DNA from 4 places in the Serratia sp. ID 25-353 genome. Region 2 is predicted to be linked to each of the others. Evidence: predicted binding sites of a transcription regulator. Region 2 holds the regulator's gene; each other region holds the start of a gene.
What was found. Region 2 encodes PhoB, which activates phosphate uptake and scavenging genes when phosphate is short. Its sites were predicted from a motif close to CTGTCATAAAACTGNCNNAT; they were not measured.
Positions count from the first base shown of each region.

Region 1: phoA (alkaline phosphatase) is a predicted target of PhoB. The motif match lies at 3,124-3,143, and genes of this name have one in related genera.
Region 3: glpT (glycerol-3-phosphate transporter) is a predicted target of PhoB. The motif match lies at 2,350-2,369, and genes of this name have one in related genera.
Region 4: pstS (phosphate ABC transporter substrate-binding protein PstS) is a predicted target of PhoB. The motif match lies at 4,214-4,233, and genes of this name have one in related genera.

Region 1 is NZ_CM139236.1:2,678,577-2,686,316, forward strand. Features, by position in the region: gene ACYF6X_RS12885 (LysR family transcriptional regulator) at 1-209, opposite strand, end outside; gene ACYF6X_RS12890 (isochorismatase family protein) at 342-1,073, shown strand; gene ACYF6X_RS12895 (antibiotic biosynthesis monooxygenase family protein) at 1,105-1,452, opposite strand; gene ACYF6X_RS12900 (ArsR/SmtB family transcription factor) at 1,620-2,303, shown strand; gene ACYF6X_RS12905 (glutathione S-transferase N-terminal domain-containing protein) at 2,378-3,085, shown strand; gene phoA (alkaline phosphatase) at 3,216-4,643, shown strand; gene mqo (malate dehydrogenase (quinone)) at 5,105-6,685, shown strand; gene ACYF6X_RS12920 (helix-turn-helix domain-containing protein) at 6,892-7,350, shown strand; gene ACYF6X_RS12925 (fimbrial protein) at 7,424-7,740, opposite strand, start outside.
Region 2 is NZ_CM139236.1:3,220,323-3,228,062, reverse strand. Features, by position in the region: gene sbcC (exonuclease subunit SbcC) at 1-534, opposite strand, end outside; gene sbcD (exonuclease subunit SbcD) at 531-1,763, opposite strand; gene phoB (phosphate response regulator transcription factor PhoB) at 1,979-2,668, shown strand; gene phoR (phosphate regulon sensor histidine kinase PhoR) at 2,693-4,009, shown strand; gene ACYF6X_RS15590 (PstS family phosphate ABC transporter substrate-binding protein) at 4,024-4,986, shown strand; gene brnQ (branched-chain amino acid transport system II carrier protein) at 5,473-6,789, shown strand; gene proY (proline-specific permease ProY) at 6,863-7,740, shown strand, end outside.
Region 3 is NZ_CM139236.1:196,846-204,585, reverse strand. Features, by position in the region: gene glpB (glycerol-3-phosphate dehydrogenase subunit GlpB) at 1-519, opposite strand, end outside; gene glpA (anaerobic glycerol-3-phosphate dehydrogenase subunit A) at 509-2,158, opposite strand; gene glpT (glycerol-3-phosphate transporter) at 2,523-3,875, shown strand; gene glpQ (glycerophosphodiester phosphodiesterase) at 3,959-5,038, shown strand; gene yigL (sugar/pyridoxal phosphate phosphatase YigL) at 5,234-6,031, opposite strand; gene pldB (lysophospholipase L2) at 6,036-7,079, opposite strand; gene rhtB (homoserine/homoserine lactone efflux protein) at 7,227-7,740, shown strand, end outside.
Region 4 is NZ_CM139236.1:5,077,846-5,085,585, reverse strand. Features, by position in the region: gene phoU (phosphate signaling complex protein PhoU) at 1-321, opposite strand, end outside; gene pstB (phosphate ABC transporter ATP-binding protein PstB) at 333-1,103, opposite strand; gene pstA (phosphate ABC transporter permease PstA) at 1,158-2,048, opposite strand; gene pstC (phosphate ABC transporter permease PstC) at 2,050-3,006, opposite strand; gene pstS (phosphate ABC transporter substrate-binding protein PstS) at 3,098-4,138, opposite strand; gene glmS (glutamine--fructose-6-phosphate transaminase (isomerizing)) at 4,475-6,304, opposite strand; gene glmU (bifunctional UDP-N-acetylglucosamine diphosphorylase/glucosamine-1-phosphate N-acetyltransferase GlmU) at 6,456-7,740, opposite strand, start outside.

The DNA of each region.
Region 1 (7,740 bases), 540 kb from region 2:
CAGGCTTCCTGGTAATAGAGCTGCCCGGCTTCGGTCAGGCTCATGCTGCGAGTGGTGCGCACCAGCAACAGCGCCCCCAACCGGTTCTCTAACTGCTTAATCTGCTTGCTCAACGCCGCCGGCGTGATCGCCAGATCCTCCGCCGCCTTATAGAAACTGTTGCGCTCAACCACGCGGCGAAAGGCGCGCATCGTCAGTAGCACGTCCATATTATGTCCTATAAGTTAATTATTAATTCAGTAAACCATAGATTATTAACCAAATAAATAACAGTAGACTTTATTCAACCGCTTCCCTGAGTGTGAAGTGAATTTAATGTACTGATAAAAATGGAGTTAATAATGAAAAAGACCCTGTTCGCCCTGATGCTCGGCCTGAGCGCCGCCACCGCCCCCGTCGCCGCGCTGGCGCAATCCCCCGCCGCCGACAGCCGCCAGGCGGGTTATGTGCAACCGCTGACCGCCGACAACAGTCTGCTGCTGCTGGTCGATCTGCAGGACATGTTCGGCATGACCATTTCCTCTATCGACCAAACCAATCTGGTGAATAACGCCGCCGGTATCGCCAAGGCCGCCAAGGTGTTCAACGTGCCGACCATTCTGGCCTCGGCTAACGCCAAAAGTTTCGCCGGGCCGGTATTCCAGCAGGTGACGCAGGCACGCCCGGATCTGCAGGTGTACGATCGCACCGCCATCAACGTCTGGCAGGATCGGCGCGTGGTGGATCTGATCAAACAATCCGGCCGCAAGAAAATCATCATCGGCGGGCTATGGACCGCCAGCTGCGTGATGCTGCCGGCGCTGTCTGCCCTGGGCGAGGGTTATGAGGTTTATATCCTGTCGGACGTCACCGGCGACATTACGCCAGACAGCCAAAACAACGCCATGCAGCGTCTGATACAGGCGGGCGCCACCCCTATCAACTGGGTGGCATTAATGCTGGAATGGCAGCAGGACTGGAGCCGCAAGGCCACGGCGGGGGGCGTATTGCAGATCGCCCGCGACCACGGCGCCGCCTGGGGAATGGGTGCCAGCTACGCCGGAGCAATGAAAGTGGGCAGCGAAGCGAAATAACAGACGGAAGCCCGCCGCCGGCGGGCTTTTTTCAGGTGTGGTGATAACAACGGCTATCCTGTGGCGCCTGATCGCGACTCTCCAACCCATAATCCCGCACCACCTCCGCCACCCGCAGCCGGTACTGCGCCAGCACCTCGCCACGGCCGCGCGCCTGCGCCGCCCGGTGCTGCTCGAGATTGCGCCACTGCTGCACCGCCGCCTCGTCGCGCCAGAAGGAGAGCGACAGCAGGCGCGCAGGATCGGCCAGGCTTTGAAAACGCTCGATGGAAATGAATCCGTCGATCTGCGCCAACAGCGGCTTCAGCTCCGCCGCCAGCGCCAGATAGGTATCACGCTGCCCATCGGCGGCCTGCAGTTCAAAAATCACGGCGATCATTATCGTTTCCTCTCAACGGTAACATTCAGGTACGCGCACATTGTAGCCACCGCACCGATTCCAACGCCCGCTCATCAATATCCAGCGAACACAGACGCACTGGCCCAGAGTGCGACAACCACAGGCTAGCAATGGACGCGCAGTCATACTTCGCCTAACCTCGAAGTATGCATGACATCGACATAGAAGATCGTTTAGCGGCGCTGAGCGCCGCCATCGCCGACCGCACCCGGGCGCGCATGCTGTGCCTGTTGATGGATGGGCGCGCCTACACCGCCACCGAGCTCAGCGCGGCGGTCGAGGTCGCCCCGTCCACCGCCAGCGCGCATCTGGCGAAACTGCTGGAGCAGCGGCTGCTCGCCTGCGTCAAACAGGGGCGCTACCGCTATTTCAGGCTGGCCGGCCAGCCGGTGGCCGACGCGCTGGAAGGCCTGATGGCGCTGGCGGGCGTACCGCGCCCGTCGGTGAAAAGCAGCACGCCCACCACGCTGCAATATGCCCGCACCTGCTACGACCACATGGCGGGCGAGGTGGCGGTGAAGCTGCACGATCGGCTACGTGCGCTGAACTGGCTGACCGGTGAGGAAGACTACCGGTTAAGCGACGCCGGTCAGGCCGCGCTGGCGCGGCTGGGCGTCGATTGCTCCCCCGCCCCCACCCGCCGCCGCTTCGCCTGCGGCTGCCTGGACTGGAGCGAACGCCGCTCTCACCTCGGTGGCGCACTGGGCGCCGCGCTGTTGGCCGCTTTTATTCAACGCGGCTGGATCGTCCGCCGGCTCGACAGCCGCGAGCTGCAGCTGACCCCCGCCGGTAAAAAAGCGCTGGCCGCACATTTTGAGCTCACGGTGTAACCCGGCGGCGGGGTAGTTTTACTGCAATACTCAAGGGGTACGCTTAAGCGACCCCGCCAACCCGAGGAGTTTCCATGCTCGATTCCACCCAATTCCCGATCGTCAAACGCTGGCCGGCTCAGCACCCGGAACGGCTGCAGCTCTACTCTCTGCCGACGCCGAACGGTGTCAAAGTGTCCATCATGCTGGAAGAGATCGGCCTGCCTTATGAAGCGCACCTGATCGACATCGGCAACAACGAAACCTGGACGCCGGAATTTCTGGCGCTGAACCCGAACGGCAAGATCCCGGCGATCATCGATCCCGATGGCCCCGGCGGCCGGCCGCTGCCGCTGTTCGAATCCGGCGCCATTCTGCTCTACCTGGCGGAAAAGAGCGGCCGTTTCCTGCCGCAGGATCCGGCGCAGCGCTACGAAACCATTCAGTGGGTGTTCTTCCAGATGGCCGCCGTCGGCCCGATGTTTGGCCAGCTCGGTTTCTTCCACAAATTCGCCGGGCGCGAGTATGAAGACAAACGGCCGCTGGAGCGCTACACAAACGAATCGAAACGCCTGCTCGGCGTGCTGGAAACGCGCCTGGAGGGCCGCGATTGGATCATGGGCGCGGACTACACCATCGCCGATATCTCGCTGCTGGGCTGGGTGCGTAACCTGATCGGCTTTTATGAGGCGCGCGAGCTGGTGGCGTTCGACAGTTTCCCGCGCGTCGCGCAGTGGCTGGAGCGCGGTCTGGCGCGGCCGGCGGTACAGCGTGGGCTGGCTATCCCGGCGCGCGCGGCCTGACGCCAAACGGGGTGGCCGCCGGGCCATCCCGTCTTTCGCTGTCATAAAATTGTCATCCCTCTGCTCTACTCTCCTTTCGTAACAATTTGATGTTATTTACATTGTTGTATTACGACAAGGAGCTTACCCCATGCAACCTGCTGTATCCCTGATCGCCGGCGCCGTGCTGTCCGCCCTGCTCTGTTCCTCCGCCACCGCGACGGAAACCTCAGCCAATGCCGATGGCCTGACCGAGCGCGCCGCGCGCGGCACCCTCACCGAGCCGGGCGGCGCCCGTCGCCTGGCCGGCGATCAGACCGCCGCACTGAAGGCGTCGCTGTCGGACAAAACGGTGAAAAACGTGATCCTGCTGATCGGCGACGGTATGGGGGATTCCGAGATCACCGCCGCGCGTAACTACGCCGAAGGCGCAGGCGGTTACTTCAAGGGCATCGACGCCCTGCCGCTGACCGGGCAATACACCCACTACTCGCTGGACAAGAAAACCCACAAGCCGGATTACGTGACCGACTCCGCCGCCTCCGCCACCGCCTGGGCCACCGGGGTGAAAACCTATAACGGCGCGCTCGGCGTCGACGTAAACGGCAAAGACCAGCCAACGCTGCTGGAGATCGCCAAGGCGGCCGGCAAGGCCACCGGCAACGTCTCCACCGCCGAACTGCAGGACGCCACGCCGGCGGCGCTGGTGTCGCACGTCACCTCGCGCAAATGCTACGGCCCGCAGGAAACCAGCGAGAAATGCGCCGCTAACGCGCTGGAAAACGGCGGCCGCGGCTCCATCACCGAGCAACTGCTGAAAACTCGCGCCGACGTCACGCTGGGCGGCGGCGCGAAGTCCTTCAACCAACTGGCGAAAAGCGGCGAATGGCAAGGAAAATCGCTGAAGGATCAGGCAGCAGCGCAGGGTTATCAGTGGGTGAGCAACGCGGATGAGCTGCAGGCCGTTACCCTGGCCAATCAGCAAAAGCCGCTGCTGGGCCTGTTCGCCGACGGCAACATGCCGGTGCGCTGGCTGGGGCCGAAAGCCAGCTATCACGGCAACCTCGACAAGCCGGCGGTAACCTGCGAAGACAACCCGGCGCGCACCGCGGCCACGCCAACGCTGGCGGCGATGACCGAAAAAGCGATCGCGCTGCTGAAAGACAACCCGAACGGCTTCTTCCTGCAGGTAGAGGGCGCGTCGATCGATAAGCAGGATCACGCCGCCAACCCGTGCGGGCAGATTGGTGAAACCGTCGATCTGGACGAAGCGGTGCAAAAAGCGCTGGCCTTCGCCCGCGCCGACGGCAACACGCTGGTGATCGTCACCGCCGACCACGCGCACGCCAGCCAGATCGTCGCTGCCGACGCCAAAGCGCCAGGCCTGACCCAGACACTGACCACCAAAGACGGCGCGCCGATGACCCTCAGCTACGGCAACTCGGAAGAAGAGTCGCAGGGGCACACCGGCACCCAGCTGCGCGTCGCGGCCTATGGCCCGCACGCCGCCAACGTGGTGGGGTTGACCGATCAGACCGATCTGTTCTTCACCATGCGCGATGCGATGGGCATCAAGTAACCACCTTGTGAATCCTGGCCGCCCGTAGCGGCGGCCATTTATTATTGGTTACCGATGTATATTTGCAATTTAACCGCAATTATTGTGTGATAACGAAATAACGTTTAATTGCGCGGCAATTAGCCCCTGAAAATAACGCGGTTATACGGCCCTTCCCCCCTCTCTGTTTATTCCTGCGACAGCAACCGACCTATTTTTGCTTATATTCATTTTTTTTAGTTACAAAAGTAGTTTTTAACATTCTCGCAAACAATAATACCCCGCCAGTAACGTGAACCGATCAATTTGCATCCGGACGGCCTGCAATAGTTCACTTTTCGTTAAAAACCCTATTAACAAAAAGGCATTATCGCTGCCTATCGGCTCACGCCGGGCGGTCGGCTTCACTATTTTCCAGGGTAACTCCCGCTAAATTCTTTCACCTGCAATGAGTAGAATTTACACACAAGAGATTTAATTCAATGAGAAAATTACTCGTCCTGATTTTCAGTCTCAGCCTGTTTAGCGTTACGCAGCAGGCAGCGGCTGAAGAGAAGAATAAAACCGTCGACGTGGTGTTGATCGGCGGCGGCATCATGAGCGCGACCTTGGGTACCTATCTGCATGAGCTGGAGCCGACCTGGACCATCGACATGTACGAGCGCATGAACGGCGTGGCGGAAGAGAGCTCCAACGGCTGGAACAACGCCGGTACCGGCCACTCCGCCTTCAGCGAAATGAACTACACGCCGGAAAAAGCCGATGGCACCATCGACATCAGCAAGGCGGTGAAGGTCAACGAGTCTTTCGAAATCTCCCGCCAGTTCTGGTCTTATCAGGTGAAGAACGCTGTCCTGAAAGATCCGAAATCCTTCATTAACAGCGTGCCACACATGAGCTTCGTGTGGGGTGACGACAACGTCAACTTCCTGCGTAAACGCTACGCGGCGCTGCAGCACAGCACCCTGTTCCGCGGCATGGAATACTCCGAAGATCCTGCGCAAATCAAACAGTGGGCGCCGCTGGTGATGAACGGCCGCGATCCGGCGCAGAAAATCGCCGCGACCCGCATGCCGCTGGGTACCGACGTTAACTTCGGCGTGATCACCCACCAGCTGGTTGACGCGCTGAGCACCAGCGACAAGTTCAAGCTGAACCTGAGCCACGAAGTACGCGACATCAAGCGCAACGCCGACCAGACCTGGAGCGTGACCGTTGCCGATCTGAACCGCGACGGTAAAGAAACCACCGTTAACGCCAAGTTCGTGTTCATCGGCGCCGGCGGCGCGTCCCTGACCCTGCTGCAGAAATCCGGCATCCCAGAAGCCGACGGCTACGGCGGCTTCCCGGTCGGCGGCCAGTTCCTGGTCACCACCAACCCGGCGATCGCCAACCAGCACCTGGCCAAAGTGTATGGCCTGGCCAGCGTAGGTTCGCCGCCGATGTCCGTGCCGCACCTGGATACCCGTATGCTGGACGGCAAGCGCGTGCTGCTGTTCGGGCCGTTCGCCACCTTCTCCAGCAAGTTCCTGAAGAACGGTTCACTGTTCGATCTGCTGCACTCGCTGAGCACCTCGAACCTGATGCCGATGACCCACGTTGGTCTGGATAACTTCGATCTGGTGAAATACCTGGTCGGCCAGCTGATGATGAACGACGACGATCGCTTCGCCGCGCTGAAAGAGTACTTCCCGGACGCCAAGCAGGAAGACTGGAAGCTGTGGACCGCAGGCCAGCGCGTGCAGATCATCAAGAAAGACGCGGATAAAGGCGGCGTGCTGCAGTTCGGTACCGAAGTCGTCAGCTCTGAAGACGGCAGCATCGCCGCTCTGCTGGGCGCGTCACCGGGCGCTTCCACCGCTGCGCCAATCATGCTGCACCTGATGGAAACCGTGTTCAAAGACAAAGTGGCGACGCCGGAATGGCAGAGCAAGCTGGAAGAGATCATCCCGTCCTACGGCCACAAGCTGAACGGCGATATCGAGATGACCAACAAGATCCGCGGCTACACCAGCAGCGTCCTGGGTCTGAACTACATTGAAGTGAAACCGGAAACCAACTGATTTTCCACTCGTTTCCTGCTGGAAAGGCCGCTTTATGCGGCCTTTCTTTTATCCCCCTGCGATTCAAAGAGCATTTTTGGTCACCTTTTTACCCCCGGTTTACCCTTGCGTAACGGCGCACTCACGCCTATTATCAAAGCATATTCTTGGATAATTAAGCTAAGTCACTGTGACCTGAATGTCGTTTTTGCGGGAGAACTAAAACCATGGATCGCGTCAATATCATTCACGATTTACTAGACTGGATTGAAACTCATCTGGACCAGCCGCTGCTGCTGGATAACGTCGCCGCCAAGTCGGGCTACTCCAAATGGCACCTGCAGCGCATGTTCCGCAGCACCACTGGCCACGCGCTCGGCAGCTATATCCGCGAGCGGCGCCTGTCGCAGGCGGCGCAGGCGCTGCGCTCCACCCCGCGCCCGATCCTGGATATCGCCCTGCAATACCATTTCGATTCTCAGCCTTCGTTCTCACGCGCCTTCAAGAAACAGTTCGGCAAAACCCCGGCGGTCTATCGCCGCACCACTCGCTGGGACGTCGCGGAATGGCCGGCGCAGCCGGTAGAGCTGGAGGCCGAGCCACGCCACGATGCCCCCACGCTGCCCCGCTGGTACGCCGGCAAACCGCCGGAAGGCGTTTGCACCACCTGGATGGGGCTGCGTTGATAAACGCGGCATAACACGTAAAAAGGGTTCAGTTCTCGCGAACTGAACCCTTTTTTATTGAAGCGACACCGGATTATTTGAAGGTGACGTCAATATTCGCCGATGCGCTGAATGGCCCCACTTTCGGGTTGGTGCTCAACCATTTCAGGCTGGCCATGAAGTTCTTTTCAACGATGGTGCCGTTGACCAGACCCAGATCGACCGGGCTGTTCATCATGATCGGCGTATTCGGCGTGGCCGCCTGCGAGATCAAAATACCGAAGCCGCTGTCGCTGGTCGGCAGGATCACGCTGTTATCCTGCAGCGGATAAGTGCTGCTGAAGCTGGCCTGCAACGTTTCCCCCTGGCAGTCCTGCCCGGTCGTCGGATCGGACATATTGGCGGCAACCG
Region 2 (7,740 bases):
GGTGCCGGTCAGTTCTTCCAACAGCTCGGCGCGATCGTTGGCGTCGGCGTTGAGGAACGCGGCGAACTGCCCCTGAGAAAGCATCATCGATTTGGTGAAGCGGCCGAAGTCCAGCCCGGTGATGGCGGCGGTGATCTCCAGCTTATCGCGCACCTTATCCGCCAGGATCTTACCGTCCTCGCGGCGCGCCAGTTCGACCTTCGGCGCCTGCAGATTGCCGTCCGGCGCGTTTTTGGCGCGGCGCTGGCTCCAGAAGGCGCGATAGCCGATGCCCTTAACCTCAAATTCGACCTCCGCCAGCGATTCGGCGGTGTGGCGGGTCATCAGTTCATTCTGGCTCGGCGTGACGTTGAGACGCGGCGTCTGGTGGTACAGCGCCAGGCAGATGGCGTCCAGCAGGGTGGTTTTGCCCGCGCCGGTCGGGCCGGTAATGGCGAACAGGCCGTTGCTGGCGAACGGCTCGGCGGTGAAGTCAATTTTCCACTCGCCCTGCAGCGAGTTGAGGTTTTTTAACCGCAGGCTGAGGATCTTCATGGGTGGGGCTCCTCAAGATTGTGCTGCACCGCATCGACTACCTGGCGGAACAGTTGATGCATCCGCCGTTGGCGCGCTTCGGGCATGTCGGCCTCTTGCGCCAGGCGCCGTTCGAACACCTCGTTGACGCTCAGCTCGTTCAGCGTTTCCTTGTCCTGCTGCGCGATCGCCTGGCGGCGTTGCTCTTTGCTGCGCCGCAGCAGCACCACTTCCACCGGCAGCTCATCCGCCATCAGCTGGATGCGGCGCTGGATATCGCTGAGGTAGTCCTGCGTCGCCACTTCGATATCCAGCCAAACCGGCAGCTCGCCGGCATAGTCGGCAAATTGCTGCAGCTGCCGTTCGATCTCGGCCAGATCGCCTTTGATCAGTTGCATGGGCTGGAACTGCGGGATCGTTAACGCCTCTACCTGCTGCAGGGCGCCGTCGGCGAAATCGACCAGGAAGACGCTTTTGGCTTTGCCCAGTTCATCGAAGCTGAGCGGAATCGGTGAGCCGCTATAGCGAATATGTTCCGACTTGGCGACGTTCTGCGCGCGGTGAATGTGGCCCAGCGCGATGTAATCGGCAGGGGGGAAGGCCTGCGCCGGGAAGGCGTCCAGGGTGCCGATATAGATGTCGCGCACCGAGTCGGAGGTGGTGACGCCGACGGTGGTCAGGTGGCCGGTGGCGACGATCGGCAGCGGCAGGCCCAGCCGATCGCGGCGTTCGCAGGCCGCCTGATACAGCGCTTGGTAATGTTCGGCGATGGCTTCCTGCAGCGCCTGCTGTTTCTGCGCGCCGGATTCGCCGGCGCGGCTGGTGAGCAGATCGCGCGGCCGCAGAAAAGGAATGGCGCACAGCACCGCGCCCGGCTGGCCGTCGCGCCGATTCAGCACCACGATCTGCTGCTCAAGGGAGCCCTGCGCACTCGCGATCACCGTGGTGTTCAGGCAAGAGAGCAGTTCCCGCGATTCGTTCAGCGTCGCTACCGAGTCGTGGTTGCCGCCCAACACCACCAGTTGGCAGCCGGTGCGCTGCAGTTCCACCACGAAGCGGTTGTACAGCTCGCGGGCGTAGCTGGGCGGCGAGCCGGTATCGAACAGATCCCCGGCGACGATCAGCGCATCCACCTGCTGCTGCTCGATCTGTTCGATCAGCCAGTTCAGAAAAGCCTGATGTTCGGCGGCACGGCTTTTGGTGAAAAAGTACTGGCCAAGATGCCAGTCAGAGGTGTGGATCAGGCGCATGACACTCCCGGATGCAAAGGTAATGGCGATGATTATAAAGGCCGCGGCGGCGGCTGTCCCGGCGCAATGGCGATGACCACGGAATGATTTTTCTTTGCGCCGGGAAATAATCGCTATGCTTACTGCCTATAACAGCCGCTTTTTTTCATAAAAGTGTCACAAAACTGACGCATAATGGCGCCCGCAAAGTCGCTAACACATTGGCAGGATTGACGATGGCAAGACGCATACTGGTGGTGGAAGACGAAGCGCCGATCCGTGAGATGGTGTGCTTTGTGTTGGAACAGAATGGTTACCAACCGTTGGAAGCCGAGGATTATGACAGCGCCGTGACGCGCCTGTCTGAGCCGTTCCCTGATTTGGTGTTGCTCGACTGGATGTTGCCCGGCGGTTCCGGCATTCAGTTTATCAAACATATGAAGCGCGAAGCGCTGACCCGCGATATTCCGGTCATGATGCTGACCGCGCGCGGCGAAGAGGAAGACCGCGTGCGCGGCCTGGAAGTGGGGGCGGATGATTACATCACTAAGCCGTTCTCGCCCAAGGAGCTGGTGGCGCGCATCAAGGCGGTCATGCGCCGCATTTCACCGATGGCGGTGGAAGAAGTGATTGAAATGCAAGGGCTGAGTCTGGATCCGTCCTCCCACCGCGTGATGGCTAACGATCAGGCGCTGGACATGGGGCCGACCGAGTTCAAGCTGCTGCACTTCTTTATGACCCACCCGGAGCGGGTTTATAGCCGTGAGCAGTTGCTTAATCACGTCTGGGGCACTAACGTTTATGTGGAAGACCGTACCGTTGACGTGCATATCCGTCGGCTCCGCAAGGCGTTAGAAACCAGTGGGCATGATAAAATGGTTCAAACCGTTCGGGGCACCGGCTACCGGTTCTCAACGCGCTACTGATCGCGCTGCGCTGGAGAATATGCCGTGTTAGAACGTCTGTCGTGGAAGAGGCTGGCTCTGGAGCTGGCTCTTTTTTGCCTGCCCGCCTTACTGCTGGGGCTGATTTTCGGTTATCTGCCCTGGTTCCTGCTGGCCTCCGCGCTGGCTGCGCTGGTGTGGAATTTCTACAACCAGCTCAAACTCTCCCATTGGCTGTGGATTGACCGCAGCATGACGCCGCCACCCGGCCGCTGGAGCTGGGAGCCGCTGTTCTATGGCCTGTATCAGATGCAGCAGCGCAATCGCCGCCGCCGGCGCGAGCTGGCGCTGCTGATCAAGCGCTTTCGCAGCGGGGCCGAATCGCTGCCTGATGCGGTGGTGATGACCACCGTCGAAGGCAACATCTTCTGGTGTAATGGGCTGGCGCAGCATCTGCTCGGCTTTCGCTGGCCGGAAGACAACGGCCAGCACATCCTCAACCTGCTGCGTTATCCGGAATTCAGCCACTACCTGCAACAGCAGGAGTTCTCGCGCCCGCTGACGCTGCAGCTGAACAACGAACACTACGTCGAATTCCGCGTGATGCCTTATTCCGAAGGGCAGCTGCTGATGGTGGCGCGCGACGTCACCCAGATGCGCCAGCTGGAAGGCGCGCGGCGCAACTTCTTCGCCAACGTCAGCCATGAACTGCGCACGCCGCTGACGGTGCTGCAGGGCTACCTGGAGATGATGGGCGACGAAGAGCAGGACGGCTCGCTGCGCAGCAAGGCGCTCGGCACCATGCAAGAACAGACCCGTCGGATGGACGGGCTGGTCAAGCAGCTGCTGACGCTGTCGCGCATCGAGGCGGCGCCCAATGTCGACATGAACGAGCGGGTGGATATCCCGCTGATGCTGCGAGTGTTGCAGCGCGAGGCGCAATCGTTGAGCGGTGGCAATCACGAGATCAGCTTCCGGGTGAACGAACAGCTCAACGTGTTCGGCAATGAAGATCAGTTGCGCAGCGCGGTGTCTAACCTGGTGTACAACGCGGTCAATCACACGCCGAAGGGCACCCACATCGAAGTGAGTTGGCAGCAGACGGCGCATGGTGCGCAGTTCCAGGTCAGCGACAACGGGCCGGGCATCGCCGCCGAACACCTGCCGCGCCTGACCGAGCGTTTTTACCGCGTCGATAAGGCCCGTTCGCGCCAAACCGGCGGCAGCGGGTTGGGGCTGGCGATCGTCAAACACGCGCTCAGCCATCACGACGCGCGGCTGGAGATCCTCAGCGAGCCGGGGATCGGCACCCGCTTTATCTTTACCTTACCCAACCGGTTGATTGTTCCCGCCGCTTTATCAGAGAATGCGGTGAAAAATTAACGCGAGACACCGGTATGACCCGAATAACCCGAGGGCTGTTGCTTTGCCTGGCGCTGCTGGCCGGACGCGGCGCGCTGGCGCAGCCCGACGGCATGCTGGCGGGCAACCTGTCCAGCGTCGGTTCCGACACCCTGGCGAATCTGATGGCGCTGTGGGCGCAGGATTTCAGCCGGCATTACCCCAACGTTAACCTGCAGATCCAGGCCGCCGGCTCGTCGACCGCGCCGACCGCCTTGGCGGCGGGCGCCGCGCAGTTGGGCCCGATGAGCCGGCCGATGAAGGCGGCCGAGGTCTCGGCGTTCGAACACCGTTACGGCTATGCGCCGCTGGCGGTGCCGGTCGCGGTGGATGCGCTGGTGGTGTTGGTGCATCAGGACAATCCGCTGCGCGGCCTCAATCTGCAGCAGCTCGATCGCATTTTCTCCGCCACCCGGCGCTGCGGAGAAAGCAAACCGCTGACGCGTTGGGGCGAGCTGGGGCTCAGCGGCGACTGGGCGACGCGCTCGCTGCAGCGCTTCGGCCGCAATTCGGCTTCCGGCACCTACGGGTATTTCAAACTGCGCGCGCTGTGCGGCGGCGATTTTATGCCGCGCGTCAATGAGCTGCCCGGTTCGGCCTCGGTGGTGCAGGCGGTGGCCGGTTCGCTCAACGGCATCGGCTATGCCAGCATCGGCTTTCGCGCCAGCGGCGTGCGGCTACTGCCGTTGGCAGAGTCGGGTGAGGACTATGTCGCGCCTACCGCCGCCAACGTGCGCAACGATCGCTACCCGCTGTCGCGCTATCTCTATATCTATATCAACAAAGCCCCCAATCAACCGCTCGAGCCGCTGACCGCCGCGTTCCTCGACCGCGTGCTGTCGGCCGCAGGGCAGAACCTGGTCAATCACGACGGCTATCTGCCGCTGCCGCCGGCCGCCCTGCAGAAGACCCGCCAGGCGCTCGGCTTGCAGCCGCTCGCGTCGGCCACGGTGCAATAAGCGACAAAATGTGGCGTAATTTTCGCCTTTTTTAACGGCTGAACGGAGCTTATGCCACGCGAAAATCGGGCATTTATTGGCGTTTTCGCGCGGTAAAGTGGTATATGCTTCACGTTTCGTGAATCTGTTGTTCAAAAATGATACAAATCATGTAGTGTATATTTATTGATAGCCAATATGATCGACTGGTGGCTAAAGTTTATATGGTCGATAGCTCTGCTTTTCGCCGTGCGTCTTGCCTTGAAGCGCTATAAACGTTTACCTTAGCCCTCGTTGTCGGATTAAACCTCCATTTTTATAACTCCTAAAATTTTGCCCATCTTCATGAGTGGCCACTTTCGAATAGGGACATAAACGCCGGATCGACTGCGTTTAGGGTGCTTATTTGGTGCTGCAACGATCGGGCATGCCGGCAACCGGGTGGGGCGTCACGCCACCACGCTATCGGACCATATTTTTTCATTTGAACAGGCAACACGACATCGTATGAGTCATCGTTTAACGTCAAAAGATATCCTGGCACTGGGCTTCATGACCTTTGCCTTATTCGTTGGGGCCGGGAACATCATCTTCCCGCCGATGGTCGGCTTGCAGTCCGGTGAACACGTCTGGACCGCGGCGCTGGGCTTTCTGATCACCGCGGTCGGTCTGCCGGTCATTACCGTCATCGCGCTGGCGCGCGTCGGCGGCGGCATCGACGCCCTCAGCTCACCGATCGGCCGTGGCGCCGGCCTGCTGCTGGCGACTGTCTGCTACCTGGCCGTCGGCCCGCTGTTCGCCACGCCGCGCACCGCCACCGTGTCCTTTGAAGTGGGTATCGCCCCGCTGACCGGCGACGGTGCCATGCCGCTGTTCATTTACAGCCTGGTGTACTTCGCGCTGGTGATCGGCATCTCCCTGTATCCGGGCCGCCTGCTCGACACCGTCGGCCACGTGCTGGCACCGCTGAAGATTGTGGCGCTGGCCGTATTGGGCATCGCCGCGCTGCTGTGGCCTGCCGGCGCGCCGATCCCGGCGACGGCGGCTTACCAGAGCGTGCCTTTCTCCTCCGGCTTCGTTAACGGCTATCTGACCATGGATACGCTGGGTGCGCTGGTATTCGGCATCGTTATCGTCAATGCGGCGCGCTCGCGCGGCGTGAAAGACGCCGGTCTGTTGACCCGTTACACCATCTTGGCCGGTTTGATCGCCGGCGTGGGCCTGACGCTGGTTTACCTGAGCCTGTTCAAGCTGGGCTCCGGCAGCGGCGCGCTGGTGCCTGACGCCACCAACGGCGCGGTGATCCTGCACGCTTACGTTCAGAACACCTTCGGCGGCCTGGGCAGCTTCTTCCTGGCGGCGCTGATCTTCATCGCCTGTATGGTGACCGCGGTCGGCCTGACCTGCGCCTGCGCCGAGTTCTTCGCGCAATACCTGCCGTTCTCGTACAAGACGCTGGTATTTATCCTGGGCCTGTTCTCGATGGTGGTGTCCAACCTCGGCCTGAGCCACCTGATCCAGATCTCCATTCCGGTGCTGACCGCGATTTACCCGCCGTGCATCGTGCTGGTGGTGCTGAGCTTCACCCTGCGTTGGTGGCACAGCGCGCCGCGTATCATCGCGCCGGTGATGCTTGTCAGCCTGTTGTTTGGTATCCTTGACGCGGTGAAAGCCTCCAGTTTCCAGCAACTGCTGCCGGCCTGGACCACTCACCTGCCGCTGGCGGAGCAGGGGTTGGCATGGTTGCCGCCTTCGCTGCTGATGCTGGTGCTGGTCGCGATTTATGATCGGGTGTGCACGCGTTCCCAAGTGACCGCGCACTGATAATCCCCCGGCTTAATCCAGGGCCACGGACATGTCCGTGGCTTTTTTACGTTTAAAACTATGGGTCATCTTCATGCAACAACAGTCACCCACCACGGCCCCCGACAATAAGCTGAAACGCGGCCTCAGTACGCGTCATATCCGCTTTATGGCGCTGGGATCGGCCATCGGCACCGGGTTGTTCTACGGCTCGGCGGACGCCATCAAAATGGCCGGCCCGAGCGTGCTGCTGGCTTACCTGATCGGCGGCATCGTGGCCTTTATCATCATGCGCGCACTGGGGGAGATGTCGGTCAACAACCCGCAGGCCAGCTCGTTTTCCCGCTACGCGCAGGACTACCTCGGCCCGATGGCGGGTTACATCACCGGTTGGACTTACTGCTTTGAAATCCTGATCGTCGCCATCGCCGACGTGACCGCCTTCGGCATCTATATGGGGGTCTGGTTCCCGGAAGTGCCGCACTGGATCTGGGTGCTGAGCGTGGTGCTGATCATCGGCGCCATCAACCTGATGAGCGTCAAGGTATTCGGCGAGTTGGAGTTCTGGTTCTCGTTCTTCAAGGTCGCCACCATCATCATCATGATCGCGGCCGGCATCGGCATCATCATCTGGGGCATCGGCAACGGCGGGCAACCGACCGGCATTCATAACCTGTGGTCGAACGGCGGCTTCTTCAGCAACGGCTTTATCGGCATGATCCTGTCGCTGCAGCTGGTGATGTTCGCTTACGGCGGCATTGAAATCATCGGCATCACCGCCGGCGAAGCCAAAGATCCGAAAAAATCGATTCCTAAAGCCATCAACTCGGTGCCTTGGCGCATTCTGGTGTTCTACGTTGGCACGCTGTTCGTCATTATGTCTATCTACCCGTGGAACCAGGTGGGCACCAACGGCAGTCCGTTCGTGCTGACCTTCCAGCATATGGGCATCACCGTGGCGGCGGGTATCCT
Region 3 (7,740 bases), 2.1 Mb from region 2:
CACCTCCGTCTCTACGCCGAGCTCGCGGCTCAGGGAGTCGGCGGCCATCTGCGGCTGGAAGTCGAGGAATCCTTCGATGCCGATCACCGCGATGCGCCGCCACGGCAGTTGGCCGGTCAGCGGCAGCGTCGGGATCGCCTGCGGGCTGAGCCAGGTGGCACGGCGTGTGCCGAGCGGCGTAATACGCAGATGGTTATTGGCTCCCTCGCCCTGCAGGTTCAGCCCGCAGCGCTCCAGCAGCCGCTGCGCGGCGGCGGACAGCGCCGCCACCCGGCCGGGCCCGATCAGGGCATACGGATGCTGCGGCGCCTGCTGCGCCAGCTGCGGTAACGCCGCCAGCGGCATCTCGACCGGCGTGCCGTCCGGCAATCTCGCCAGCAGATCGAGCGAGCCGGAGGAGAAGTAGAGCGCGCTCTGGCCAGAACTGACCACCGCGCAGCGCTTGCCCTGTTCGGCTACGGCAATGGCGCAGCTCAGGCCCGCCAGGCCGCCGCCAATCACCACTACGTCAAATCGCATCATCCGCCTCCTGCTCTTTGTCGACCTGGGCCTCAAGCCCGCATAACCCCTGGTAAACCCAGCTGGTAAATTCGCTCTCGCGCAGCGCGTCGCCCCAGGCGATCGGCCGTACGCCTTTCCACCGTTCGTTGAGGAACTGCGACAGCTGCGCGATGGATTGCTGCGGCGTGCTGACGTTAAAGCGCGTCAGCAGCCCAGCGGCGCGGCAGGCGCAGAGTTCGCCCTGGCAGGTGCCCATGCCGACGCGGGTGCGGCGGCGCAGATCCACCAGGTTATTGACGGTCAGCGAGTTGACCGCATAGCGCACTTCCCCGGCGGTCACCGCCTCGCATTCGCACACCAGGCTGGTGTCGAGCCGATCGGCCGCCGGCACCTGGCTGGCGCGATCGCCGTGGCGGTAAATTGCTGAGCCGCGAATACTGGCGGGCAGTGAAACCACGCTGCGCACCGTTTCCTCCGCCGACTGTCGGGATCCGGGCAACGCGTCTTGCGCGGTGGTGCACGGGCGGTTTACGCCGAGCTTGTCGCACACCTTGTCGGTGGCCCACTCTGCCATCAGGCGGTAGGTCATCAGCTTGCCGCCGGTGATGGTGATAAACCCTTCCAGCCCGTCGCGAGCGGCGTGATCGAGCAGCACGATGCCGCGGCTGACGTTGCGCCCGCTGGGATCGTCGTCGCTGGCCACCAGCGGCCGTACCCCGGCGTAGGCGCGCAGAATGCGGGTCTGCGCCAGGATGGGCGCCAACAGCGCCCCCTCGCGGATCAGAATGTCCACCTCCTGCGGGGTCACCAGCATGTTGTCAATTTGGTCGTAGTCGATATGGGTCGAGGTGGTGCCGATCAACGAGATGGTGTCGCCCGGCACCAGGATGTCGGCGTCTGCCGGTTTGCGGCAGCGGTTGATCACCATGTTGTTGATGCGGTGGCCGAGGATCAGCAGCGCCCCTTTGGCCGGGAACATGCGGATGCGCAAGTCGGCGTATTCGGCGATCTGCTGGCCCCAGATGCCGGCGGCGTTGACCACCACCGGCGCATGCAGCTCATAACGCCGCTGATTCTGATGGTCGTAAACGCGCACGCCCGTCACCCGATCGCCGCTGCGCAACAATCCCACCACCTGGTGGTAGGTCAGGATCTGCGCGCCGTGTTCGCGCGCGTCCAACATGTTGGCGGCGGTCAGCCGGAAAGGATCGACGGTGCCGTCCGGCACGCGCACCGCGCCGATCAGCGCCGGGTTAGCCGCCGGCTCCAGCCGCAGCGCCAGCTGCGGGTCGATCGCCTCGGCGTCGATGTCGGCCTGGCGACAGGCGGCGATAAACTGTTGCTGATAGTCCAGCGAGTCCTGCGGCAGGGTGATGAACAGCCCATTGGTGCGCTCGATACAGTGATGAGCGATACGTTTCAGGATGCGGTTTTCTTCGATGCACTCGCGCGCCGACTCGCCGTCGGTCACCGCATAGCGCGCACCGCTGTGCAATAAACCGTGGTTGCGGCCGGTGGCGCCGGTGGCGATGTCGTGGCGCTCCAGCAAAATGCAACGCAAGCCGCGCCGCGCACAGTCGCGGGCAATGCCTGCGCCGGTGGCGCCGCCGCCGATGATGATCACATCCGTTTCGCCGCCGTCAAAATAGCTGCTCATGTCGCTCCCTCAGGATCGGTAGTTATGAGCCTATTGAGCCACGGTTATTAGGGTCTTTGTTTGATAAGGAACAATAACGAACATAAAACGAAATAAAAATGACCACAAAAAACCATCAATGTGATCATAATCACGATTTTTGGACGTTTTTCTATTTCATAACGTTAACGAATCGCTCAAAATCCGCCGTGGTTTCATGAAAGTGTAACAATTGCGCCATTCGTCACAGCGACACCAGGCGTATTTGTCGACAATGGCGCTCGTTATGGAACACAAAAACACCACATTCGATATCCGCTCAATCATCAAATGAACGTAAAAGGTCATATTGATGTGATAACAGATAAAGCCATCGGAGGCGCTCATGTTGAGTATTTTTAAGCCGGCCGCACACACCGCCCGTGTGCCGAGCGATAAGGTAGATCCGCTCTACCGTAAGCTGCGCTGGCAAATTTTCCTGGGGATCTTCTTCGGTTACGCCGCCTACTACCTGGTGCGTAAGAACTTCACCCTGGCCATGCCTTACCTGATCGAACAAGGCTTCAGCCGCGGCGACCTCGGCTTCGCGCTGTCAGGCATCTCCATCGCCTACGGCTTCTCCAAATTCATCATGGGCTCGGTCTCCGACCGTTCCAACCCGCGGGTGTTCCTGCCCGCCGGCCTGATCCTGGCGGCGGCGGTGATGTTGTTCATGGGCTTCGTGCCGTGGGCCACCTCCAGCATCGCGGTGATGTTCGTTCTGCTGTTCCTGTGCGGCTGGTTCCAGGGCATGGGGTGGCCGCCGTGCGGCCGCACCATGGTGCACTGGTGGTCGCAGAAAGAACGCGGCGGCATCGTTTCCATCTGGAACTGCGCCCACAACGTGGGTGGCGGCCTGCCGCCGCTGCTGTTCCTGCTGGGTATGGCCTGGTTCAACGACTGGCACGCGGCGCTGTACATGCCGGCCTTCGGCGCCATCCTGGTGGCCCTGATCGCCTTCGCCCTGATGCGCGACACCCCGCAATCCTGTGGCCTGCCGCCGATTGAAGAGTACAAAAACGACTATCCGGACGACTACAGCGAAAAAGACGAAGAAGAGCTGACCGCCAAGCAGATCTTCATGCAGTACATTCTGCCGAACAAGCTGCTGTGGTACATCGCGGTCGCCAACGTGTTCGTCTATCTGCTGCGTTACGGCATTCTGGACTGGTCGCCGACCTACCTGAAAGAAGTGAAACACTTCGCGCTGGACAAATCTTCCTGGGCCTACTTCCTGTATGAATACGCCGGTATCCCGGGCACCCTGCTGTGCGGCTGGATGTCGGACAAAGTGTTCAAAGGCAACCGCGGCGCCACCGGCGTGTTCTTCATGACGCTGGTGACCATCGCCACCGTGGTGTTCTGGATGAACCCGGCCGGTAACCCAACCGTGGACATGATCTGTATGCTGGTCATCGGCTTCCTGATCTACGGTCCGGTGATGCTGATCGGCCTGCACGCGCTGGAGCTGGCACCGAAGAAAGCCGCCGGCACCGCCGCGGGCTTCACCGGCCTGTTCGGCTACCTGGGCGGCTCGGTTGCGGCCAGCGCCATCGTCGGTTACACCGTGGACTTCTTCGGTTGGGACGGCGGCTTCATGGTGATGATCGGCGGCGGCGTGCTGGCGGTTATCCTGCTGCTGCTGACCATGCTGAACGAAAAGAAACACCACGCGGAAATCGCCGCCAAGCGCGGTTAAGCGTCACACGACTTTTGCATGATTTAAAGGCCGCCCTGCGGCCTTTTTACTACCCTGCCCCCAACAACACGGAGAAAAACGGAATGCGGACTCAAGTCAAAGCCCTGCTGACAGGGATCATTCTCGCCACCTCGATGGTCAGCGCCGCACAGGCGGCGGACAAAGTGGTGATCGCCCACCGTGGCGCCAGCGGCTACCTGCCGGAACACACCCTGCCGGCGAAAGCGATGGCCTACGCCCAGGGCGCCGATTACCTCGAACAAGATCTGGTGATGACCAAGGACAACGAGCTGGTGGTGTTGCACGATCATTACCTCGATCGCGTCACCGACGTCGCCGAACGCTTCCCGGACCGCGCGCGCAAAGACGGCCGCTACTACGCCATCGACTTTACGCTGGCGGAGATCAAATCGCTGAAGTTCACCGAAGGCTTTGAAATCGAAAACGGCAAGAAGGTACAGGGTTATCCTGGCCGCTTCCCGATGGGCAAATCCGACTTCCGCGTACACACCTTCCAGGAAGAGATCGAGTTCGTGCAGGGTCTGAACCATTCGACCGGCAAGAACATCGGCATCTACCCGGAAATCAAGGCGCCTTGGTTCCACAAACAGGAAGGCAAAGACATCTCCAGCAAAGTGCTGGCGGTGCTCAAGCAGTACGGCTATACCGGCAAAAACGACAACGTCTACCTGCAGTGCTTCGACGCCAACGAGCTCAAACGTATCAAGAACGAGCTGGAGCCGAAGCTGGGTATGGACCTGAAGCTGGTGCAGCTGATCGCCTATAACGACTGGCAGGAAACCTACGAGCAGAAAGCCGACGGCAAGTGGGTAGAATACGACTACGACTGGATGTTCAAACCGGGCGCGATGAAGAAAATCGCTCAGTATGCCGACGGTATCGGACCGGACTACCACATGCTGGTGGTAGCGGATAAATCCAAGCCGGGCCATATCGTGCTGACCGACATGGTGAAAGAAGCGCACGCCAGCAAGCTGGCGGTGCATCCGTTCACCATCCGCGCCGATGCGCTGCCGAAATACGTGACCGACGTGAACCAGCTGTATGACGTGATCTACAACCAGGCCGGCGTCGACGGCGTGTTCACCGACTTCCCTGACAAGGGCGTGCAGTTCTTGCAGAAGCAGGGCCAGCACAAGTAATAACAAGGGCGCCGCAAGGCGCCCTTGGATTGCTGACAAAGGAGGAAAAAACGTGGTTTTTCCTCCTTTGTGGATATCAGTCGAAAATCAATAAATTAATTTTCCTTGTTCTTTTAGATATTGCCTTCTTTACGCTCGGCAATATCATCCGGTTTATTATTTACTTTAAGGGCGCCGTAAGGCGCCCTGGTTATTTCAGAGGAACATCTTGCGCAGGTAGTGCGGCACCGCGTTATCGACGTTGGAGCCGATCACTTCCAGCTCCGGCAGCATATCCTTCAGGCGCTGATGCGCATCACGCATGATGCAGCCCTTGCCGGCCATCGACAGCATCTCCAGATCGTTCATGCCGTCGCCGAAGGCGATGCACTCTTGCAGCGTATAGCCGATGATCTTGGCCACTTCTTCCAGCGCATGCCCTTTCGACACGCCGCCCGCCATCACTTCCAGGCAGGTCGGGAACGAGAAGCTGACATTGACCCGATCGCCCCAGCGCGCGTTGATGGCGTCTTCCACCTGCAGCAAACGCTCGTGATCTTCACAGGTGAAGTAAACCTTGCAGACGCCGTCGGTTTCCAGCAGGCCCGGCTCAAACAGCTGATATTTGAACACCGACTCCTGGAAGAATTCTTCCTGCTCCGGGCTTTCGCGGTTGGTAAACCAATCGTCGTTACGGTAGACGTTGGTGGTGATCTCCGGATCGTCGTGCAGCATGCCGTACAGATCGCGGGCGATATCCCCGTCCAGGTTATGGCTGAAAATCAGCTCGCCGGCGGTGTTATGCACCCGCGCGCCGTTGGAAGTGATCATAAAGGCGCTGATCTCTAGGCTGTCGCGGATCTGCCCCACGTCGATATGGTGGCGGCCGGTGGCGAACACGAAATGCACGCCGCGTTGGGTCAGCAACTTCAGCGTTTCTTTGGCGTACGGCGACAGGGTATGGTCAGGAGACAGCAGCGTGCCATCTAAATCGGAAGCGACGACGTGATACATAGCGTTATGTTCTAACCTCTGATGGAGTTGTCGGCGGCAGCGCGCCGCCTAAGTGTTGAGCAAAGAAGCGCAGGATTGCGTTCAGTGCTTCGGCGCGCATCGCGTCCCGCTCGAACAGGATCTCATGGCGTGCGCCGTTGATAACCCACGGGAGCCCCCCTTCGCAAGGGCGCCCCGCGTCTGACAGAGCCTGACAAAAAGCCTGGTGCGAACGGTTGTCGACCACCCGCTCCTCACCGGCTTGCAAAAGCAACAGCGGCGTTGTTATCTCCCCGGCCTGAGCGATAATCTGCCGGCCGGCACGAATGCTCTCCCGCACCCAATGGTAGGTCGGCCCGCCCACCTGCAGCTCGGGGTAATCGGCATAATAGCGCAGGCTGCGCCGATAGCGTTCGCGGCTGTGGGTCAACACGTTAACCACATAGGGCAGCGGCCGCCACTGGCCGGTGCCCACCGCGTAATAGTCGCGGATCGCCGGGCGGGTCTCCGCCCAGTCGAGAATGCGGTCGGCCAGCCAGCCCGGCATCGGCAACTGGATGCCGAACATCGGCGCGCAAAACGCCGCCGCGTCGAACGCCTGCGGCCGACGCTGCAGGAACTGCGCCAGGATCGCGCCACCCATCGAATGCGCCAGCGCGAAGCGCTGCCGATAAGCGCGCGATTCGACCTCGCGCTGCCAAAGCTGCTCGAAATCGTCCACGTAGTCGGCGAAGTTTACCACATGACCGCGGTGCGTATCCGCCAGTAAACGGCCGGAGCGCCCCTGGCCACGATGATCGACGATCACCACGTCGTAACCGCAGTGGAACAGATCGTAGGCCACCTCGGGGTATTTCACGTAGCTTTCGATGCGGCCGGGGCTGACCACCACCACCCGCTGATGCCGTGCGGAGCGAAAACGCACAAAGCGGATCGGCACGCCGTCCACGCCGCCGAACTCGCCTTCTTCCCGCAGCCGCCAGAAGTCCAGCAGCGGCCCGGTGGCGAAGGCAGCGAACTGCGTTTCACGCGTTAACCAGTCATCGGAGCTGAGAGTGAACGAGGTCATCGAGAGCGTTTTCCCTGTGGGGCCGGCGGAAAATGTGACCGCTGGCACAAGAAATCATACTAGCGTATTGTGATTCAATTCTTACAAAAAACGGCGCCGCCTCGGCGCATTGTGGCACAAAACGACACTTTCAGGGAGCCGAGAACCATGACCTTGGACTGGTGGTTAACCTACCTGCTGACCACGCTTATCCTCAGCCTGTCCCCCGGCTCAGGCGCCATCAATACCATGAGCACCGGCATCAGCCACGGCTATCGCGGCGCCGCCGCATCGATCGCCGGGCTGCAGGTCGGGCTGAGCGCGCACATCGTGCTGGTGGGCATCGGCCTCGGCGCGCTGATTTCTCAATCGCTGCTGGCGTTCGAACTGCTGAAATGGCTGGGCGCCGCCTACCTGGTGTGGCTCGGCATCCAGCAATGGCGCGCCGCCGGGGCGCTGGATCTGCATGCGCTGGCGGGCAGCATGCCGCGCCGCCGTCTGTTCCGCCGTGCGGTGCTGGTCAACCTGACCAACCCGAAAAGCATCGTGTTTCTCGCCGCGCTGTTCCCACAGTTTATCTTGCCTAATCAGCCGCAGGCCGAGCAGTATCTGGTGCTCGGTGTCACCACCGTGGTGGTGGATATTCTGGTGATGATCGGTTACGCCACCCTGGCGACGCGCA
Region 4 (7,740 bases), 1.9 Mb from region 2:
GTCCGCCACGTCGCCGATACGCTCCAACTCGGAAATGGTTTTGATGATCGCCATGACCAGGCGCAGATCGCTGGCGGTCGGCTGACGCTTGGCGATGATGCGCACGCAGGCTTCGTCGATCGCCACTTCCATCATGTTGACCTTGGCGTCGCCTTCGATCACGCGCTTGGCCAACTCGCCATCCTGATTATGCATCGCGGTGATGGCGTCGGTCAGCTGTTGCTCCACCAGCCCGCCCATAGTCAGCACCTGGGTGCGGATATGCTCGAGCTCTGCGTTGAACTGGCCGGAAATGTGTTTGTTTAAATTCAGGTTATCCATGATGCTTCCTATCAACCATAACGGCCAGTGATGTAGTCTTCAGTCTGCTTTTTCTGCGGCGCAGTGAACAGGTTATCAGTATCACTGAACTCGATCAGCTCGCCCAGATACATAAATGCGGTAGAGTCGGAGCAGCGCGCCGCCTGCTGCATGTTGTGCGTTACGATCACCACGGTGTAATCGGCCTTCAGCTCGCTGATCAACTCTTCAATCTTGCCGGTGGAGATCGGATCCAGCGCCGAGCAAGGTTCATCCAGCAACAGCACTTCCGGACGAATGGCGATGCCGCGGGCGATGCACAGACGCTGCTGCTGGCCGCCGGAGAGGCTGTAGCCGCTCTGGTGCAGCTTGTCCTTGGTTTCGTTCCACAGCGCCGCCTTGGTCAGCGCCCACTGCACGCGTTCGTCCATATCGGCGCGCGACAGCTTTTCAAACAGGCGAACGCCGAAAGCGATGTTGTCGTAAATCGACATCGGGAACGGCGTCGGCTTCTGGAACACCATGCCTACCTTGGCGCGCAGCAGCGCGATATCCGAGTTGTCGGTCAGGATGTTCTGGCCGTCCAGCAGGATGCCGCCTTCCGCGCGCTGTTCCGGGTACAGCTGGTACATCTTGTTGAAGGTGCGCAGCAGGGTGGATTTGCCGCAGCCGGACGGGCCGATAAACGCGGTGACCTTGTTCTTGGCGATATCCAGCGTGATGTTCTTCAGCGCATGGAATTTGCCATAGTAGAAGTTCAGATCGCGTACCTGAATTTTGCTGCTGGAAGCGTCAGTAACCATACTCATCAAGACTTCTCTCTTTTCATCAGCGCCGCCAAAACGGCGCTCAAAATTTTATGAATGCTTTTTCTTGGCGAAAACCACGCGCGCCAGGATATTCAGTAACAGTACGCACAGGGTGATCAACAGCACCCCGGCCCAGGCCAGCTGTTGCCATTCGGCGAACGGGCTCATGGCGAATTTGAAGATGGTCACCGGCAGGTTGGCGATCGGCTGCATCAGGTCGGTGCTCCAGAACTGGTTCGACAGCGAGGTGAACAGCAGCGGTGCGGTTTCCCCCGCGATGCGCGCAATCGCCAGCAGCACGCCGGTGATGATGCCGGACACCGACGCCTTCAGCGTGATGGCGGAAATCATGCGCCATTTCGGCGTGCCCAGGGCGTAGGCGGCCTCGCGCAGCGTATCCGGCACCAGCTTCAGCATGTTTTCGGTGGTGCGAATGACGATCGGCACCTGCAGCAGCGCCAGCGCCACGATACCGGCCCAACCGGAGAAGTGTTCCATCTTCGCCACCACGATGGTGTAAACGAACAGGCCCACCACGATCGACGGTGCGGACAGCAGGATATCGTTGATAAAGCGGATCACTTCCGCCAGCCAGGATTTACGGCCGTATTCCGCCAGGTAGATGCCGGCCATGATGCCCAGCGGTGTACCGAAGAGGGTCGCCCACAGGATCAACAGGCCGCTGCCGGCGATGGCGTTGGCCAAGCCGCCGCCCGCGGTATTCGGCGGCGGGGTCATTTCGGTGAACAGCGCCAGCGACATACCGTCGAAGCCTTTGGTGACGGTGGCGATCAGGATCCAGATCAACCAGAACAGCCCGAACGCCATGGTCGCCATCGACAGGAACAGCGCGAGGCGGTTTTTTTGCCGGCGCCAGGCCTGCATTTTGCGGCGGCTTTCCGCCAGAACGACTGCGTTTTGCATATCCATCGTCGCCATGTTAACGCCCCTCATTCTTGGCCAGACGCATGATCATCAGTTTCGACAGCGCCAGCACGATAAAGGTGATAACAAACAGAATCAGGCCCAGCTCCATCAACGCGGCGGTGTGCACGCCGGACTCGGCTTCGGCGAATTCGTTGGCCAGCGCCGAGGTGATGCTGTTGCCCGGCATGTACAGCGAAGCGCTGTCGAGCTGGTAGGTGTTGCCGATGATAAAGGTCACCGCCATGGTTTCCCCCAGCGCACGGCCCAGGCCCAACATCACGCCGCCGATGACGCCGTTTTTGGTGAACGGCAGCACGATGCGCCAGATGACTTCCCAGGTGGTGCAGCCGATGCCGTAGGCCGACTCTTTCATCATTACCGGGGTCTGTTCGAACACGTCGCGCATGACCGCAGCGATGTAAGGAATGATCATGATCGCCAGGATCACCCCGGCGGCCAGGATGCCGATGCCGAAGGCGGGGCCGGAGAACAGCTCGCCGACGATCGGAATGCCCGACAGCACTTCGCCCACCGGCGTCTGGAAGTATTCGGCGAACAGTGGAGCGAACACGAACAGGCCCCACATGCCGTAGACGATGCTCGGGATGGCCGCCAGCAGTTCAATGGCGATGCCCAGCGGCCGCTTCAACCAGTTCGGCGCCAGTTCGGTCAGGAACAGCGCGATGCCGAAACTCACCGGCACGGCGATGATCAGCGCGATAAGCGAGGTGACCACGGTGCCGTAGATCGGCACCAGCGCGCCGAACTGCTCCGCCGGCGCATCCCACTCTTTGGTCCACAGGAAGGCGAAGCCGAATTTCTGCATGCTTGGCCAGGAGGCGAAGATCAGCGAAACGATGATGCCGCCCAGCAACAATAGGGTAATCAGCGCAGCCAGTCTCACCAGCGCGCTGAAAATGATGTCACCGTTTTTGCCCGGTGCTTTGATGGTCGGCTTGTACTCAGCCATAGATTACTCTCTGTTTGAACCCTGGCAGCCCCAACCGGGATCGGAGCCTGAATAACTGTGTGGGGCGCGGCGAACCCGCGCCCCTGCGTTGTTAGTACAGCGCTTTACCTGAACTGTCTTTTACGTTGGTTTTCCAGGCCGCGCGCACCTGCTCAACCACTTCTGTCGGCAGGGTGGCGTAATCCAGCTCGTTCGCCTGCTTGGCGCCGGTTTTGTAAGCCCAGTCGAAGAACTTCAGCACTTCGGCGCCCTGAGCAGGGTTTTTCTGCTCTTTGTGCACCAGGATGAAGGTGGTGGAGGTGATTGGCCACACGTTGTCGCCTTTCTGGTCAGTCAGATCCTGAGCGAAGGTCTTGCTCCAATCCACGCCTTTGGCCGCGTTGCTGAAGCTCTCTTCGGTCGGGCTGACCGGTTTGCCGTCGGCGGAAACCAGCTTGGTGTAAGCCAGGTTGTTCTGCTTGGCGTAAGCGTATTCTACGTAGCCGATAGAGCCTGGCAGACGCTGAACGAAGGCGGCGATGCCGTCGTTGCCTTTGCCGCCCAGACCGGTCGGCCAGTTAACGGTAGAACCGGCGCCAATCTTCTCTTTCCACTGCGCGTTGGCCTTGGACAGGTAGCTGGTGAACACGAACGAGGTGCCGGAACCGTCGGCGCGGCGCACCACGGCGATGTTCTGGTCAGGCAGTTTCACGCCTGGGTTCAGCTTGGTGATAGCCGGGTCGTTCCATTTTTTGACGTTGCCCAGGTAGATATCGCCCAGGGTTTTACCGTCCAGAGTCAGTTCGCCGGATTTGATGCCCGGGATATTCACGGCCAGCACCACGCCGCCGATCACGGTCGGGAACTGGAACAGGCCGTCGGCCGCCAGCTTGTCGTCAGACAGCGGGGCATCGGAGGCGCCAAAGTCAACGGTGTTGGCCACGATTTGCTTCACGCCGCCAGAGGAGCCGATGCCCTGATAGTTAACTTTGTTGCCGGTTTCTTTCTGATAAGAATCTGCCCACTTGGCGTAAACCGGAGCGGGGAATGTCGCACCTGCACCGGTCAGGCTGGCAGCAGCGAACGCGGACACGGCGGTCAGGGAGAAGGTCGCTGCCACAATACTGGCGACGGTGGTACGCATCAGTTTCATAATCCCTCCTAATGGGATACTTAAAATCGACTTCGAGTCGTTTTAATCAGAGTAAGTATTGCTGCAGGAGGGAAAATAGGACAGTTTGGTGACAGAAAAATGTACGCAATATGACAGTTATATTACAGTGTATTTGAGGAGTAATGATTTATATAAAAATCAATTCGTTAAATCAAAAACAGCGCAATTGCCAAGCAATAAAAAAACCGTTTTGGCGCGGCCTATCCGCTTGAATATGACAACGTTTATCCCTGAATAGGCGCCGCAGTCATCTTTCGCGTTGCTCATGAAAAAAGCCGGCGCTAAGGCCGGCTTTTGCAGTTTACCTGCGGCAGATTACTCTACGGTGACAGACTTCGCCAGGTTGCGCGGCTGGTCAACGTCGGTGCCTTTGATCAGCGCCACGTGGTAAGACAGCAGCTGCAACGGCACGGTGTAGAAGATCGGCGCCACGATTTCCTCGACGTGTGGCAGAGGAATGATGGTCATGCCTTCGCTGCTGACGAAACCGGCGTCCTGATCGGCGAACACGTACAGCTGGCCGCCGCGCGCGCGCACTTCTTCAATGTTGGACTTCAGCTTTTCCAGCAGTTCATTGTTCGGCGCCACCACGATCACCGGCATATCGGCGTCGATCAGCGCCAGCGGGCCGTGTTTCAGCTCGCCCGCCGCATAAGCTTCGGCGTGAATATAGGAGATCTCTTTCAGCTTCAGCGCCCCTTCCATGGCGATCGGATACTGATCGCCGCGGCCGAGGAACAGCGCATGGTGCTTGTCGGAGAACCCTTCCGCCAGCGCTTCGATCTCTTTATCCATCGACAGCATCTGCTCGATGCGCGCCGGCAGCGCCTGCAGGCCGTGCACGATCTCCTGCTCCACGCTTTCCGCCATGCCTTTCAGACGGCCCAGACGTGCCACCAGCATCAACAGCACGGTGAGCTGCGTGGTGAAGGCTTTGGTCGAAGCTACGCCGATTTCCGTGCCGGCCTTGGTCATCAACGCCAGATCGGATTCGCGCACCAGCGAAGAACCCGCCACGTTACAAACGGCCAGCGAACCGAGATAACCCAGCTCTTTGGACAGGCGCAGCGCCGCTAATGTGTCGGCGGTTTCGCCGGATTGCGACAAGGTGATGATCAGGCTGCCTGGACGCACCGCCGATTTGCGGTAACGGAATTCGGACGCGATCTCGACATCGCATGGCACGCCGGCCAACGCTTCAAACCAGTAGCGCGCCACCATACCTGAGTGGTAAGAAGTGCCACAGGCGATAATCTGCACGTGCTGCACCTTGGCCAACAGCTCATCGGCACGCGGGCCCAGCTCGCTCAGGTTGATTTGGCCATGGCTGAAACGCCCTTCCAGGGTGTTTTTCAGCGCCAGCGGCTGTTCGTAGATCTCTTTTTGCATGTAGTGACGGTAAGCGCCCTTGTCGCCGGCGTCATACTGCACCTGGGATTCGATCTCAGGGCGCTCGATGGCGTTGCCCTGCTTGTCGAAGATGTTGACGGTGCGGCGAGTCACTTCCACCACGTCGCCTTCTTCCAGGAAGATGAAGCGGCGGGTGACCGGCAGCAGCGCCAGCTGATCGGAAGCGATGAAGTTTTCCCCGACGCCGCGGCCGATAACCAACGGGCTGCCGGAGCGCGCAGCGACCAATACGCTCGGATCGCGGCTGTCCATCACCACGGTGCCGTAGGCGCCGCGCAGCTGTGGGATCACGCGCTGAACCACTTCCAGCAGCGTACCGCCTTGCAGTTGTTCCCAGTGCACCAGGTGCGCAATCACTTCGGTGTCGGTTTCGGAGCTGAAGCGATAACCGCGTTCGATCAGCAGTTCGCGCAGCGGTTCGTGGTTTTCGATGATGCCGTTATGCACTACGGTAATGTAGTCGGAAACATGCGGGTGCGCGTTCGCCTCGGTCGGTTCACCGTGCGTTGCCCAACGGGTGTGAGCGATGCCGGTACCGCCGTGCAGATCGGTCTGCTCCGCCGCTTCGGCCAGTTTTTGTACCTTGCCTACGCGGCGCAGGCGGCTGACGTTGCCTTTCTCGTCGACCACTGCCAGACCGGCGGAGTCATAACCGCGGTACTCGAGACGACGTAAACCTTCCAACAGGATTTCTGCGATATCACGTTGCGCTACTGCGCCTACAATTCCACACATCAGTTATATTCCTAATGAACGCCCTTCATGGGCGCTTTCGATGCCTTGACCTGATTTTTGCCGGTTTTTACCGTGCGTCCCCCGAGCCTGTAGATGGTGGGGTTATTATGTTTTGTATTGGGCTCGTGAACGGAGCCCAACGCAAAACACACTATGACTTCTTCTTCACCGGACGTTGCCAGCCCTGAATGTGCACCTGCTTGACGCGGCTCAGCACCAATTCGTTCTCGGCGATATCGCGCGTCACCGTGGTGCCGGCGGCGATGGTGGAGCCTTTGCCGACTGACACCGGCGCCACCAGCTGAGTATCGGAACCGACGAATACGCCGTCGCCGATCAGCGTCTTGTGCTTGTTGGCGCCATCGTAGTTGCAGGTGATGGTGCCGGCGCCGATATTCACGTCATCGCCGATTTCGGCATCGCCCAGGTAGCTGAGGTGGCCGGCCTTGGAGCCTTTGCCCAGACGTGCTTTTTTCATTTCTACGAAGTTGCCGACGTGGGCCCCTGCCGCCAGCTCCGCGCCTGGGCGCAGGCGGGCGAACGGCCCCACGGTGCAGTCGGCCTCCAGCACGCTGTCTTCCAGCACGCTGTAAGGGCTGATCTCGCAGTCATCGCCAATCACGCAGTTTTTCAGCACGCAGCCGGCGCCGATTTTCACTCGGTCGCCCAGCTTGACGTGACCTTCGATAATCACATTAGCATCAATAGTGATGTCGCGGCCGTGAACAAGTTCCCCGCGCAGATCGAAACGCGCCGGATCCAGCAACATCACGCCGGCCAACAACAGCTTTTCAGACTGTTCCGACTGGAAGACGCGCTCCAGGGTCGCCAGCTGCAGGCGGTTGTTTACGCCTTCCACTTCACTCAGGCGCGACGGGTGCACAGCCTCGATTTTTTTGCCGTCGGCATGGGCCAACGCAATGATATCGGTGATGTAAAACTCGCCCTGTGCGTTGTCGTTATTCAACATCCCCAGCCAGCGCTTCAGATCGCGTCCGTTCGCCACCAGGATGCCGGTATTGATTTCGTTAATCTGGCGCTGCGCCTCGCTGGCATCCTTGTGTTCGACGATGCCCACCACGTTGCCCTGCTCGCGCACGATACGGCCGTAACCGCTCGGATCGTCCAACTTGACCGTCAGCAGACCAATGCCACCCTGCGGCTTGGCCGCCAGCAGGCGTTGCAACGTATCTACGGAGATCAACGGCACGTCGCCGTATAACATCAGCACGTCTTCATCGTCGGCAAAGTGCGGCGCAGCCTGCTGCATTGCATGACCGGTACCCAGTTGCTCGGCCTGCAGCACCCAGTTCAGCGCGCCGTCAGTCAGCGTGCTTTTCAACAAATCGCCGCCGTGGCCGTATACCAGGTGAACATGTTGCGCGCCCAGTTTCATCGCGGCATCAATGACGTGCTGCACCATCGGCTTGCCGGCC